Regions from separate parts of the Neobacillus sp. Soil_C_43 genome, predicted to be linked through region 1. Evidence: predicted binding sites of a transcription regulator. Region 1 holds the regulator's gene; each other region holds the start of a gene.
What was found. Region 1 encodes Rex, which represses fermentation and respiration genes when NADH is low (regulators of the CRP and FNR family bind a similar motif). Its sites were predicted from a motif close to TTGTGAAATATTTCACAA; they were not measured.

Region 1 (4,348 bases):
ACACATCATCACCAGAGAATAAGAAGTTTCCAAGAACGGTTCGGATTTCTTTTTCATTTTTCAGCGGATAATCGTCCCAAAGCTCATTTAATACACGCTTATTAGAGGTCAATTCCGCCTGTTCCTGGTCGTAATAACCAATGGAAAGGTTTGTTCCATAATGGATGGTTCCGGCAAGGGCAGGGAGCTTCTTAATAATCGTTTTTAGAAGCGTAGACTTACCAATTCCATTTGGACCCACAAGAGCAATGCTTTCTCCTTTAAAGGCCCGGAACGAGATCGCCTCAGATACCTTCTCTCCATCATAGCCTACCGCAAGAGAATCGACAGTTAATACATCATTCCCGGTTTGTCTTTCAATTTCAAAAGAGAAAGTGGCAGACTTTTCATCACCAAGAGGTCGGTCCATTAAGTCCATTTTCTCAAGCTTTTTCCGACGGCTTTGCGCTTGTTTAGTGGTGGACGCTCTCGCTAGATTCCGTTGGATAAAATCCTGCAAATTAGCGACCTCTTGCTGTTGTTTTTCATAAAGCTTCAAATTGCGCTCATAATTGGCCGCTTTTTGTTCAAGGTAAGAACTATAGTTACCCGGAAACCGTTGGATTTGCTTGCGGGATACTTCATAGACCTGATTCACGACTTTATCTAAGAAGTAGCGGTCATGAGAGACGATTAAGATCGCGCCATCGTACCCCTGCAAATATTGCTCCAGCCATGAAAGGGTATCAATATCCAGATGGTTGGTAGGCTCGTCCAATATTAAAATATCAGGTTTGGTTAGCAGTAATTTCCCCAAAGCAAGGCGGGTTTTTTGACCACCGCTTAAACTAGCAATCATGAGAGAATGAGCCTGGAAGTTTAAACCGTGCAGAACCGAACGAATGTCAGCTTCAAACTGGTATCCGCCCTGCTCCTTGAATTTAACCTGGAGGGTATCATATTCTTTTAGCACCCGTTCGTACTTGCCTGGGTCTTCAAACACAGAAGGATCCGCCATTTGTTTTTCCAGTTTGCGGAGCGATTTTTCCATGATTTGAAGTGGTTCAAATACGGTTAACATTTCGTCCCAAATGGTCAATTTGGATTCTAATCCTGTGTTCTGAGCTAGATACCCGATGGTTACTTCTTTTGGTTTGATGATTTCGCCGCCATCATGAGACAAATGTCCGGCAATAATCTTTAATAAGGTCGATTTTCCGGCACCATTACGGCCAACAAGGGCCACACGGTCTCTCGTTTGTAATTCTAGCTTTATATTCGATAAAATAAGGTCAGCACCATAATATTTTTGTAATTGATTCACTTGCAATAAAATCATTTTATTCACCTCTATTACTTAGGACTAGTGTACCGTATAAGCGGAATGACAGCAATAACTCGGACTCTTCTAGGAGCTGTTCTTATAAAAAATCTAGTGATTCGTTCAAAGTTTCACACACATAAAAGGAAAAATAGTGTATTATTTTTTGGTAGGAGGATTTTTTATATGGCCGAATTTACGCATTTTAATGAAGAAGGTAGAGCAAAGATGGTAGATGTCAGCGACAAGCCTGAGACAGCACGTACTGCTCTTGCTCATTCTAGCATAACTGTAAGTAAAGAAATTTTTGACAAAATAACCAATCATGAGATGAAAAAGGGCGATGTATTAGCTGTTGCCCAAGTTGCAGCCGTAATGGCGGCTAAAAAAACATGGGATATTATTCCTATGTGTCATCCCATTCCACTGACTGGTGTGAATATTTCTTTTGCATGGGAAGAGGATCAAACAGGGAACTTTCAATTACATATTGAGGCAGCGGTGAAAACAAAGGGGAATACAGGTGTGGAAATGGAAGCGCTCACAGCTGCATCTGCTTGTGCTTTAACCGTTTATGATATGTGTAAGGCAGTTGATAAAGGGATGGTTATTGGACCAACCTATTTAGTGGAAAAAACAGGCGGTAAAAACGGTGATTTTAGAAGAAATGAACAGGTTAAATAAGAGTTAAAAAACCATTCATGGGGTGTGGGAGAATATGAGTAACGAAACGATGAAAATACCACAGGCGACAGCGAAACGGCTGCCCCTCTATTATCGATTTTTAAAGAACCTGCATACTTCCGGCAAACAAAGAGTTTCATCTGCAGAGTTAAGTGAAGCGGTAAAGGTGGACTCGGCAACGATTCGCCGTGACTTTTCCTATTTTGGGGCATTAGGTAAGAAGGGGTATGGCTATAATGTTAATTATTTGTTAACCTTTTTCCGGAAAACGCTGGATCAGGATGAATTAACAAAAGTTGCGTTAATTGGGGTCGGTAATTTGGGGACTGCCTTTTTAAATTATAACTTTTTAAAAAATAACAACACGAAGATCGAGGTCGCGTTTGATGTCGATCCGGAAAAAATGGGGACAACGATTCGCGAAGTTCCAGTTCATCATATGGATGATTTGGAGAAGGTATTAGAAAATAGTGATATTCAGGTGGCTATTTTAACGGTGCCAGCTCCTGTTGCGCAAATGATAACGGACCGACTGGTAAAAGCGGAAGTTAAAGGGATTTTAAACTTTACGCCTGCTCGGTTAAATGTACCAGGGTCGATTCGGGTTCACCATATTGACCTGGCAGTGGAACTGCAATCATTGGTTTACTTTTTAAAGCACTATCCGACAGTGGATGTAGAGGAATAGAACAGTGTAAGGCCTTTTACGATGATTCAATCGTAGGAGGTTTTTTTTATTTACAAAAATATGTAAGTTACAACTTTACAAGCGTAACAGTGTTATGTTACATTGATAAACAGAAAGGGGTTTTTACCATGAGCGAGGAGTTAATCTCAAAAAAAGACCTATTAGAATTAGCGGGAATTTCCTATGGACAGTTATATAGATGGAAACGTAAGGACCTTATTCCAGAAGACTGGTTTATACGTAAATCAACATTTACGGGACAGGAGACCTTTTTTCCAAAAGAGAAGATTTTAGGAAGAATCAATAAAATCCAAACAATGAAAGAAAATTTATCACTAGATGAACTGGCAGACATGTTTTCACCGAATATTTCTGACTTGCAGTTAGGAAAAGATGAGTTAGTAAAACGTAACATTGTTTCATCTGCTGTCATGGGTTTTTACCTTGAGAATGAAAAAGGAAGCCATACATTTACGATTACTAGAATGCTTGAGGTATATGTGCTTGAGAAGCTGCTTCAATCTGGTGAGATTAATCAAGATGAAGGAAAGATGATGCTTCAGGTGCTAAAAGAGCATGCCACTTTAATCAAACAAAAAAGCTGTGAATTAGTGATAACAAGGAAGCTTGGGGTGTCATCGTGTCTCTTGCTCATTAACGCTGAAGCCATGCATATGGATTTGGGGACGAAAATGGTTGTGCAGCTCTCACTGATGTCGTGTATGGAAGAGATCAAAGCAAAATTATTATAAAGGAGAATATACATGGATATGAAGGAAAGAGGAGACTTAGTCATCAATGGTTTCGGTGCTTCCAATGGCGGAACGTTTCGCCAGGTCATTGTAAATGGATTCGGAACGGTTAACAGTGATGTTGATTGCGTGGAGTTTGAAAGTAATGGTTTCGGGACTGTGGATGGGAATGTGACAAGTGAACAGACGAAAATAAACGGTAAAGCAAAGGTCAAGGGAACGATTGAATCTCAGCACCTATCGATAGATGGAACGGCAAAGATTGGCGAAAATCTATATGTGAAAAAATTAAAGGTTTCTGGCAAGGCATCTGTTGGTGGAAAAGTCAAAAGTGAGGAAATCAAAATTAATGGGGTGTTAAGGGTAGAAGGAGATTGTGAGGCAGAGATTTTTAAAGCAGATTCTCAATTTGCTATAGGCGGGTTATTAAATGCCGAACAAATTATGATACAACTTCATGGCCCATGTAAGGCAAAAGAAATCGGCGGTGAAACCATTTCGGTGAAACATAGAGGTTCCTTTTTCGAAAGTCTCATTAAACCGTTGTTTTCCACTCAGCTCGAAGTGGAATTCATTGAAGGAGACAAAATTGAACTAGAAAATACCATTGCCAAGGTTGTACGTGGGAATCAGGTGAAGATTGGCCTGAATTGCCAAATTGGTGTCGTTGAGTACCGGGAAGATTTTTCAAAACATAAAAATGCTGTCGTCAAAGAAAGTATAAAAGTGTAATAGGGGGGTAGGAAAATGGAGAAAAGCAGTAACCTGATCATAAATGGTTCGGGGAGTTATCCTGGCGGCCAATATAGAAAAATCAGCATAAGAGGAGAAGGAACCATCGTCAATAATGTAGACTGTTCGAGATTTCATGTATATGGAACAAGTGAGGCGTGCGAAAATGTGAAAACACGCTCGGCTAAAATC
Region 2 (4,348 bases), on a different contig from region 1:
ATTCAATTGGTGCTACTTTTCTGCAATCAATCAAATGAGTTTATCCATTGCTGTCATACTATTATATACAGCCCCTGTTTTTGTTACAGCTTTATCCTTTCTATTTTTAAAAGAGAAAATGGATACTGTAAAATTATTATCAGTCCTAGGGACAATTGCAGGGTGTGTAATGGTTGCAGGGGTAAACCTTCATGCGACAAGCTTTAGTTTTATCGGAATTTTAACAGGACTCGGGGCCGGCTTTGGATATGCCTTATATAGTATCTTTGGCAAATTTGCTTTAAAAAAATATCAACCCTTTACGGTCACTTTTTATACGTTTGTTATTGCTTCCATCACATTACTACCGTCAACAAATATTTGGGAAAAGGGTTCCTTACTGGTAAGTCATGAAGTTCTTCTATACGGGATTGGTTTGGGGCTTTTTCCAACGGTATTGGCTTATTTACTCTATACAAAAGGACTTGAAAAAATAGACACTAGTAAAGCTTCTATTATTGCAACGGTTGAACCTGTAGTAGCCACGCTGTTAAGCGTTTTTCTTTATCGGGAAGGGTTCAGTGTTACCCAGGGGATCGGTACCTCCTTGATTCTATTATCAGTTTTGCAAGTTAATCGGTCAAAAAATAATCCAAACCAAATATGCAAAAAAAAGGCTTCAATCCAATGATTGAAGCCTTTTCTACTATTATTTATACTACCATTTACTCCAAGTTTGGAATCCTTTCGATCCGGGTGGTGCATTTTGAATGATATCAATAAACGGTATGGTGTAAGCAAAAAGAATTAAAGCAGCTGTAATACCAAGCCATAGTTTCCAGTTTTCAAATACCATTGGCGCTTTTTCTTCCGGACGTTCTGCTTCACCAACTGGGAATTCTTCTTCTCCCTTTGGAGCAAAGAATGCTAGATTGATAAAGATAATTAGCACTAAGATAATACCTAAGAAAAGGATGGAGCCACCAACTGCTTGAGCAATTTGGTAAGGAATCCACTCTGCCGCTTGCTTCGCACCACCATAGGTTGAGAAGGAAGAGCGTCGTGGGCCACCAAGTAAACCTTGTGCATGCATGGAAGTTGACATGAAGGCCATTCCAATTGTCCATACCCAGCCTTGAATAATACCTAGTTTATTCATTGCTTTTGTTAATTTACGTCCTGTTAAATGCGGTACTAACCAGTAGGAGATTCCAAAAAATGTTAACGCAACAGATGTTGCTACCGTTAAGTGGAAATGGCCTGTTACCCATATAGTATTATGAACTACCTGGTCCATCTGGTTTGAAGCGTTAATAATACCACCAGCACCAGCTGGGATAAAAACAGCCATACCGATAAATGGAACGATAAAACGAGCATCACCCCATGGTAGAACTCTGAACCAGCCAAAAAGACCAGTTGCGCCTTTTGAACGGCCATATCTCTCAAAGGTTGCAAATAAAGAGAAAGCTGTCATTAATGATGGGATAATAACCATGAATGTTAAAATTACTTGTAAGAATTTCCATGCTGGATCAATTCCAGGTTCGGTTAATTGGTGGTGAAAACCTACCGGTATAGAGAAAAGCAAGAACAAAATAAAAGATAAACGAGCTAAGGAATCGGAGAAAATTTTCCCACCGATAATTTTTGGGATAATGGCATACCAACACATATAAGCGGGTAATAACCAGAAATAAACTAATGGATGACCAAAATACCAGAACAATGTACGGCTGACTAAAACATCAACAGTATCCACTAAGCCAAGTGACCAAGGCAGTAATTGGAATAAAACGGTTGCAGCAACACCTAATGTAGCCACAATCCAAAGAACAGTATTCACTACAGCCATAAAGCTTAATAAAGGACTTGGCTGTCCTGGATTATTCTTACGCCATTTTGCATAGGTCAGAATCTGAGCAGAACCATCAATCCAGCTTCCAACAACTACAAAGGTTAAGCCCAAATAAAAAATCCAGTGTGCTTTTAGTGGAGCATAGAACGTATAAAGAACAGATGCTTCTTTAAGCAAAACCATTGTTGCAGCCATTAATGTACCGATCAACATGACCCAAAAGCCAATCCAGCCGGTACGTCTTGCTGCTGGGGAATGTCCTCCAGTTGTTCTGCTTACCGCAGCATATTGAAATCCCATAATAAAGAAAGTGGTTAAAACAAGTCCCATTAATACTCCGTGGACAGTTAAAACTTGATAATAATCGATTCCCCAAGGAAGTTCCCATTTACCAGAACGAACGAGGGTTTGGAGAAGTCCCATCAAACCACCAAGAGCAAGAGCGGAGAAGGCGACAAAAAAGTGTGCCATCGAAAGCTTTGCATCACGTGGGTCAACTTTTACTTTTACAGCTGTATTGTTAACCATTATTTTACCACCTCAATCTTTGAACTCATTAGATGGTGTCCAGCACCACAATATTCATTACACACAATTAGATATTCGCCAGCCTTGTCAAAGGTTGTCGTATATTCACTGACATAACCAGGTTCAAGCATCATATTAATATTAGTTCCAGCTACTTCGAATCCATGAACAACATCTGTTGTTGTTGCAATGACCCTTACTTTCGCACCTAGTGGCACTTTTACTTGCACAGGATTAAATGAGAAGGCTGAAGCCACATACACTAATTCATAGTCCCATTCTTTCCCTTCAACTTTGTGAAGGCCTGGCTCTGTAAATGGTTTTGTTTGATTGACCTTCTCAGGATTAATAGTAGTTAAACAACTAGGTGGTTTGTTACCTAGATAAAAAGCACTAACGCCAATGGTGACCAAAAATACTACAAGGGCACCTATTCCAAATGCGAGCCATATTTTTTCAAATTTATGCATATGCATTATCTTTTTCCCCCTTCAATCATTAAAAACGTTCTACAAATAGGTAATAGACACCTACCCAAGTGACCACAATGAAAAATCCCAAAAAGAAAACGGACGCTAATGTTCCTTTGAGAGAAGAGCTGTCTTCGATCTCGGTTTTTTGTTTTGTTTTTAATTCCGTTTTTGCCATCCCCTTGCACTCCCTTCAAGAAAAGTAAAGATTAAATAATAAGTTCTCTTTCATAATACAAAACAATTGTGAAATTAAACTATAAAATTTGGAAGTTCACAAATTGTTCATTCCTTAGGTAACTACTATGTTAATGTTAAAAACTTGATATAACAGTGATTTATGTCACATTAACCTTGGGGTAAATGTGACATAAATGTGAACCATCACACTTTACCTGTGATAAAAGTAATTGATTAATGTTTCACAAGCAAAAATCCATGTTTTTGAAACCAAGTCACATTCCTGAAACATGAAAAATAAGATAAATCATAATGACTTAGTTTAATTAGGAAGCGAGGGTTTTCTATGGAAAAATATTATTGTGAACAATGTCGATTATTATATAATGAAGAACAAGATTGTGAAGTTTGCGGATTATTGGCAAATAAAAAAATAAAGATTGAGGTTCAAGCTCAACCAGAAAAACAATAAGCCACTAAAATTGGTAAAGATTATGTAATGAAGGAAATTTAAAATCGCGATATAATTTAAGAGCACAACAACAACAACCTTCAAAACGTTTGCTTCCCTGTCGTAGGGAGGCTTTTTTTTTGCCCATGTAGTGAAATAAACATTCGAATAATTCTCCTGATTACTGGAAAAAATACCCGTACATAGGATGAAGGAGAATGTATGATGCCCGCTATTCTTTCTGTTTCAGAAGTAATACCCCCATATGAAATTAATCAAAATCAAGCAGTAGAGTTTGCACGTGATCTTTTTGCGGACTCATTTAAGGATATTGAAAGACTCTTAAAAGCCTTTCAAAATGGACAAATTGAAAAAAGGCATTTTGTGAAAGGGCTAGATTGGTTTAAAGATAACCATACGTTTGAGGAGAAAAATAATGCTTACATAGAGGCTGCTGTTACATTTGGTAGTGAGGCGATTACCAAATGCTTAAATAATACTATTTTTCTTGAAAAACCCCTGCCTTATGAAGAAATAGATGCGATATTTTTTATTTCAACTACAGGTGTGGCAACTCCAAGTATTGATGCGAGAATTATGAATCAACTCCCTTTTAGTCCACACACGAAACGGATACCAATTTGGGGGCTTGGATGCGCTGGTGGGGCTGTGGGATTATCAAGAGCATTTGAGTATTGCTTGGCATTTCCTGAAGCAAAGGTGCTTGTCCTTTCAATTGAACTATGCAGTCTAACCTTTCAACGTAATGATCTGTCAAAGAGTAATTTAATAGGGGTCTCACTATTTGCAGATGGGGTTGCCTGTGCATTGGTTTGTGGCGACTCTTCGAATACAAAGAGTTATAGAAAAAAAGCGGCGTAT
Region 3 (4,348 bases), on a different contig from region 1:
ATTAACAAGAGTGAGGAAGAAGGACAGGAAAGGCAAATAATTCGTAAATAAGGTGTAAGCGATGATGAATTTAATTGAAAAACACAATATTGAACAGACTTCCGGCCGTCAACAGTCATCTGAATCATTACTATTTATTCCGGGTCTATGGGTAAATGGGAAGTACTATTGGCTACAGGACTGTACGGAAAAGGTCATTTATGATGAAGAGATGACTATCAGAGTAAAACAGGAACAAGTACATTCTAAAATTCGAATGTCCAGTATTTTCGTAAGTAATCACGGCAATCAGGAGAAAGTGATTAAAGTGCTAGCAATGCACCATTTTTCAAATGTTGGGAAAGATAATTTAACCTTTGTTTCTCCCTTAGATAATCGCATTTTTCATCATACCAATAAACAGGTTTATTTAGTTAATGCTCATTACCAAAGGATCGGATTAACTGAATATACGGCTATGCCTCTTTGGAATGTCTATACAGATCAAATTTGGAGCTCACTTCAAACCGGGACTTTGAAATACCAGCCAATGGCTAAGGGTCCTGCAGCCAGTGTGTTCGCTTTAAAAATGGCCATCCAACCACATGAAACGGGTAAAATGATTACCTGGAGTATTAATGGATCGAACAAAAATGAATTAATTGCAATGGAAGATGCTCTAATAAAAAATATACACTAGCATTTCCTTTTGAAAAATGATATTATAGAAAAGTCGTATGAACGAACTAGCTTAATCGTTTGGAGGGAAATTGACATGCGTGTAAATATTACGTTAGCTTGCACTGAGTGTGGAGACCGTAACTATATTTCAACAAAAAATAAACGTAACAACCCAGACCGTCTTGAGCTTAAGAAATATTGCCCAAGAGAAAAGCGTACAACAGCACACCGTGAAACAAAATAAGCAGTAGGGCTTCCTGCTGCTTTTTTTGTTGTCCAAAAGTTATGTATGGAGGTTTCAATCGAATGAATGATAAACATTCACTACGCAAAATAATAAAGGATTCTCTCTCAGAACTAACAAGACCTCTCTATGAAGATTACTCCTATAAAATAGCAACTCGGTTGTTTGATGATCATGACTGGAAACAAGCAAATGTCATTGGAATCACCATATCAAAGCGTCCTGAAGTTGATACATATCAAATTATTCGTAAAGCATGGGAACAAGGTAAACAAGTGGTAGTACCAAAGTGTAACCCAAAGGAAAAGAAATTAGTATTTCGAACATTAAAGGAATTTTCCCAGCTTGAGTCCGTGTTTTATGGTCTATATGAACCAATTGAAGACCAAACTGCTAAGGTCGAAGCAGATGATATCGATCTTTTAATTGTACCAGGCCTTGCATATACGAAAACAGGATATCGTGTGGGATTCGGCGGTGGATATTATGATCGGTATTTAACCGCTTATTCAGGGAAAACACTCTCACTTGCCTTTGAAAATCAAATAGTTGAGCAATTCCAAGTTGAAACGTATGATTTACCTGTATCAAAAATTATTACAAATGTTGAGGTTATTTATACAAAATGATCGAAGTTTTAATGGTTTTTATGGGTATTCTATTGACAGGACTAGCAGGCTATTCACTTAAATCGTTGACCGTATCAGGTGCCCTTGCAGCTATAATAACTGGGCTTGCTGTATATTTGGGTTTTGGAATAAACGGATTGGTCCTTCTTGGTGTCTTCTTTGCTTCTTCAAGCCTATGGTCCAAATATAAGAGCTCCGCAAAGAATAGTATTGAAGAAAAATTGGCAAAAGGTGCAACAAGGGATTGGCGGCAAGTGTTTGCTAATGGAGGAGCAGCTGGATTTTTTAGTATTGTTCATTACTATCATCCTGATTTTATTTGGTTAATAGGATTTGTTGTTTGTCTCGCAAGTGCAAATTCAGATACATGGGCTTCTGAAATTGGTAGCCTTAGCCGTAAGCACCCTATATACATACGTACATTTAAGCGGATTGAGAAGGGGACCTCAGGTGCAATAAGTATGTTAGGCAGCACAGCAGCACTAGCTGGCTCGCTTCTTATTTCTATCTTTAGTTATTGGCTTTTTACGATAAGTTTTAGATTAGCTGTTCTCATTTTTTTATTTGGATATATTGGTAATGTTATTGATACGATTATAGGGGCTTTTTACCAGCAGGTATATGTTTGTAAAAAATGTGGGATAGAAACTGAGAAAAAAGAACATTGTCAAATAGTAACAACTAGAATAAAGGGTTTTCCATTAGTAGATAATGATATGGTAAATTTTCTTTCAGGCGTCCTTTCTGCAATTTTAGCAATTTTAGTCATTCAATTAACAACTTAATAAACCAAAAAACCACTTGTAACAAAATTGACTAATAGATAACGGTTTCATGAAGGTTTTATAGCAATGAAAGATTGTGAAATAGTGTACAATCTAATTGTAGGTAAGATATTAATGAGATTTGATGAACGCACCTTAAACTACCTATTGGAGGAATAAGCCATGTTAAATCGAGTGAATAGAGTAGCATTAATTGGTACAGGATTTGTTGGTTCTAGCTATGCATTTGCATTATTAAATCAAGGTATAACTGAGGAACTTGTCTTAATTGACTTAAATAAAGATAAAGCAGAAGGAGATGCAATGGACTTAAATCATGGACTTCCATTCGCTCCATCTCGTACAAAAATTTGGTATGGAGATTACAAGGATTGTGGGGACGCAGATCTTGTTGTCATTACAGCAGGGGCCAACCAAAAACCAGGAGAAACACGACTTGACTTAGTTGAAAAGAACACAAAAATATTTAAAGGCATTGTTGAACAAATTATGGCGAGTGGTTTTGATGGAATCTTTGTAGTTGCTACAAACCCAGTTGATATTCTAACCTATGCGGTCTGGAAATTCTCAGGACTTCCAAAAGAACGCGTCATTGGCTCAGGAACAATCCTTGATACAGCAAGATTCCGATTCTTACTGGGCGACTACTTCGATGTAGATACCCGAAATGTTCACGCCTATATCATTGGTGAACATGGTGATACTGAACTTCCTGTTTGGAGCCACGCTGATATAGCTGGTACTTCTATTTCTGAATGGACAAAAAATAAAGCCGGATTCATTCAAGATGATTTAAATCAACTCTTCCTAAATGTTCGTGATGCGGCCTATCATATCATCGAAAGAAAGGGTGCCACGTATTATGGAATTGCCATGGGCTTAGTTCGATTGACCAAGGCAATCTTACGAAACGAAAACTCTGTTCTTACAGTATCCGCATACCTCGATGGAGAATATGGACAAAATGATATTTATATTGGGGTTCCTGCCGTTGTGAATCGAAACGGGATAAGAGAAGTCGTTGAGCTCGATTTAAGTGAGGATGAAAAAGAAAAGTTTACAAACTCAGTTAATGTTCTAAAGAACACAATGGAACCTGTATTTAAGAATATATAGTAAGACAATGAGAGGCTGACTGCAAAAGGTCAGTCTTTATTTTATGATTTTTGGATAATATGCAAACCAGTATCACAAAATAACAACAGGAGGGATGAGAATGTCACGTATGTTAACATCCATTTTGATGATTGGCTCAATTGGATATTTTGCCTATCGATATAGATATCGATTAATCAATATTCTACTTGGTTCCGGTTGGATGCGTAGGTTAGCTGTTGGTTCCATCATGAGCTTTCCTGGTGTAAAAAATAAAATGATGCAATCGGTATTTGGAGGACCATCTGAACGGTGAAAAGCCACAGATGGTTTTTTTTGTTTGTTTAATTATGGTGACTTGGTTTATTCGTTTATAATGAAAATAATGAGGAAAAAATGAATTAAAATGTCTCTAACTGCGACTTATTCTTATATAGAAAGTAGGGGGGAAGTTGAATTATAGAGAGGACTATGTTTTTTGGAGGTTGGCATATTTTTTTATATCTGAGCAGGGCTATAGAATTATTCAATTATTTGATAATCAAAAAGAGCTTTGGTTAGAAAAACTTGAAAGTAAGGGGGCTCCAATTGTTCGTTTGCTTCGCCGAGACATTGACTGGAGCAACTCCATACAAAAAGATATTGAGTTTTGCACAACTAATGGGGAGAGAGTCCGTAGACAGGTCCGTCGTGGGGAACTAAAATTATTAAATATATATGTCAGTCAATTTCCACCTGTTGATGAATATGAGTATCGACTGGCTAAGCCATTTGTTTATCCAGAAGGAAAGAAAACGATTGTGAACTCAGTTTTGTTAACCAGTAAGAATTACGATGAAGGTTTGCGATTTCTTTCAGAGCGGTATGGAAAGGATATTACTTTTTCAATTAACGATGAATACTCCGAACAGGATGTTACCCATTTAAAGAATTCC

Region 2: a site for Rex is predicted at 3,246-3,263, ahead of AC3A54_RS01320 (cytochrome c oxidase subunit 2A). Genes of this name have one in related genera too.
Region 3: a site for Rex is predicted at 2,393-2,410, ahead of AC3A54_RS02695 (L-lactate dehydrogenase). Genes of this name have one in related genera too.

Annotation. Positions count from the first base shown of each region.
Region 1 covers NZ_JBDGJV010000034.1:11,743-16,090, reverse strand. Annotated here, with positions in the region: gene AC3A54_RS25295 (ABC-F family ATP-binding cassette domain-containing protein) at 1-1,318, opposite strand, end outside; gene moaC (cyclic pyranopterin monophosphate synthase MoaC) at 1,487-1,984, shown strand; gene AC3A54_RS25285 (redox-sensing transcriptional repressor Rex) at 2,019-2,672, shown strand; gene AC3A54_RS25280 (YhbD family protein) at 2,801-3,424, shown strand; gene AC3A54_RS25275 (polymer-forming cytoskeletal protein) at 3,437-4,156, shown strand; gene AC3A54_RS25270 (cytoplasmic protein) at 4,172-4,348, shown strand, end outside.
Region 2 covers NZ_JBDGJV010000001.1:256,249-260,596, reverse strand. Annotated here, with positions in the region: gene AC3A54_RS01335 (DMT family transporter) at 1-670, shown strand, start outside; gene AC3A54_RS01330 (b(o/a)3-type cytochrome-c oxidase subunit 1) at 698-2,365, opposite strand; gene AC3A54_RS01325 (cytochrome c oxidase subunit II) at 2,365-2,841, opposite strand; gene AC3A54_RS01320 (cytochrome c oxidase subunit 2A) at 2,864-3,013, opposite strand; gene AC3A54_RS01315 (hypothetical protein) at 3,362-3,487, shown strand; gene AC3A54_RS01310 (type III polyketide synthase) at 3,692-4,348, shown strand, end outside.
Region 3 covers NZ_JBDGJV010000001.1:503,447-507,794, reverse strand. Annotated here, with positions in the region: gene AC3A54_RS02720 (glycosyltransferase family 4 protein) at 1-51, shown strand, start outside; gene AC3A54_RS02715 (hypothetical protein) at 62-679, shown strand; gene rpmG (50S ribosomal protein L33) at 755-904, shown strand; gene AC3A54_RS02705 (5-formyltetrahydrofolate cyclo-ligase) at 967-1,533, shown strand; gene AC3A54_RS02700 (DUF92 domain-containing protein) at 1,530-2,318, shown strand; gene AC3A54_RS02695 (L-lactate dehydrogenase) at 2,481-3,434, shown strand; gene AC3A54_RS02690 (hypothetical protein) at 3,535-3,729, shown strand; gene AC3A54_RS02685 (rhomboid family intramembrane serine protease) at 3,866-4,348, shown strand, end outside.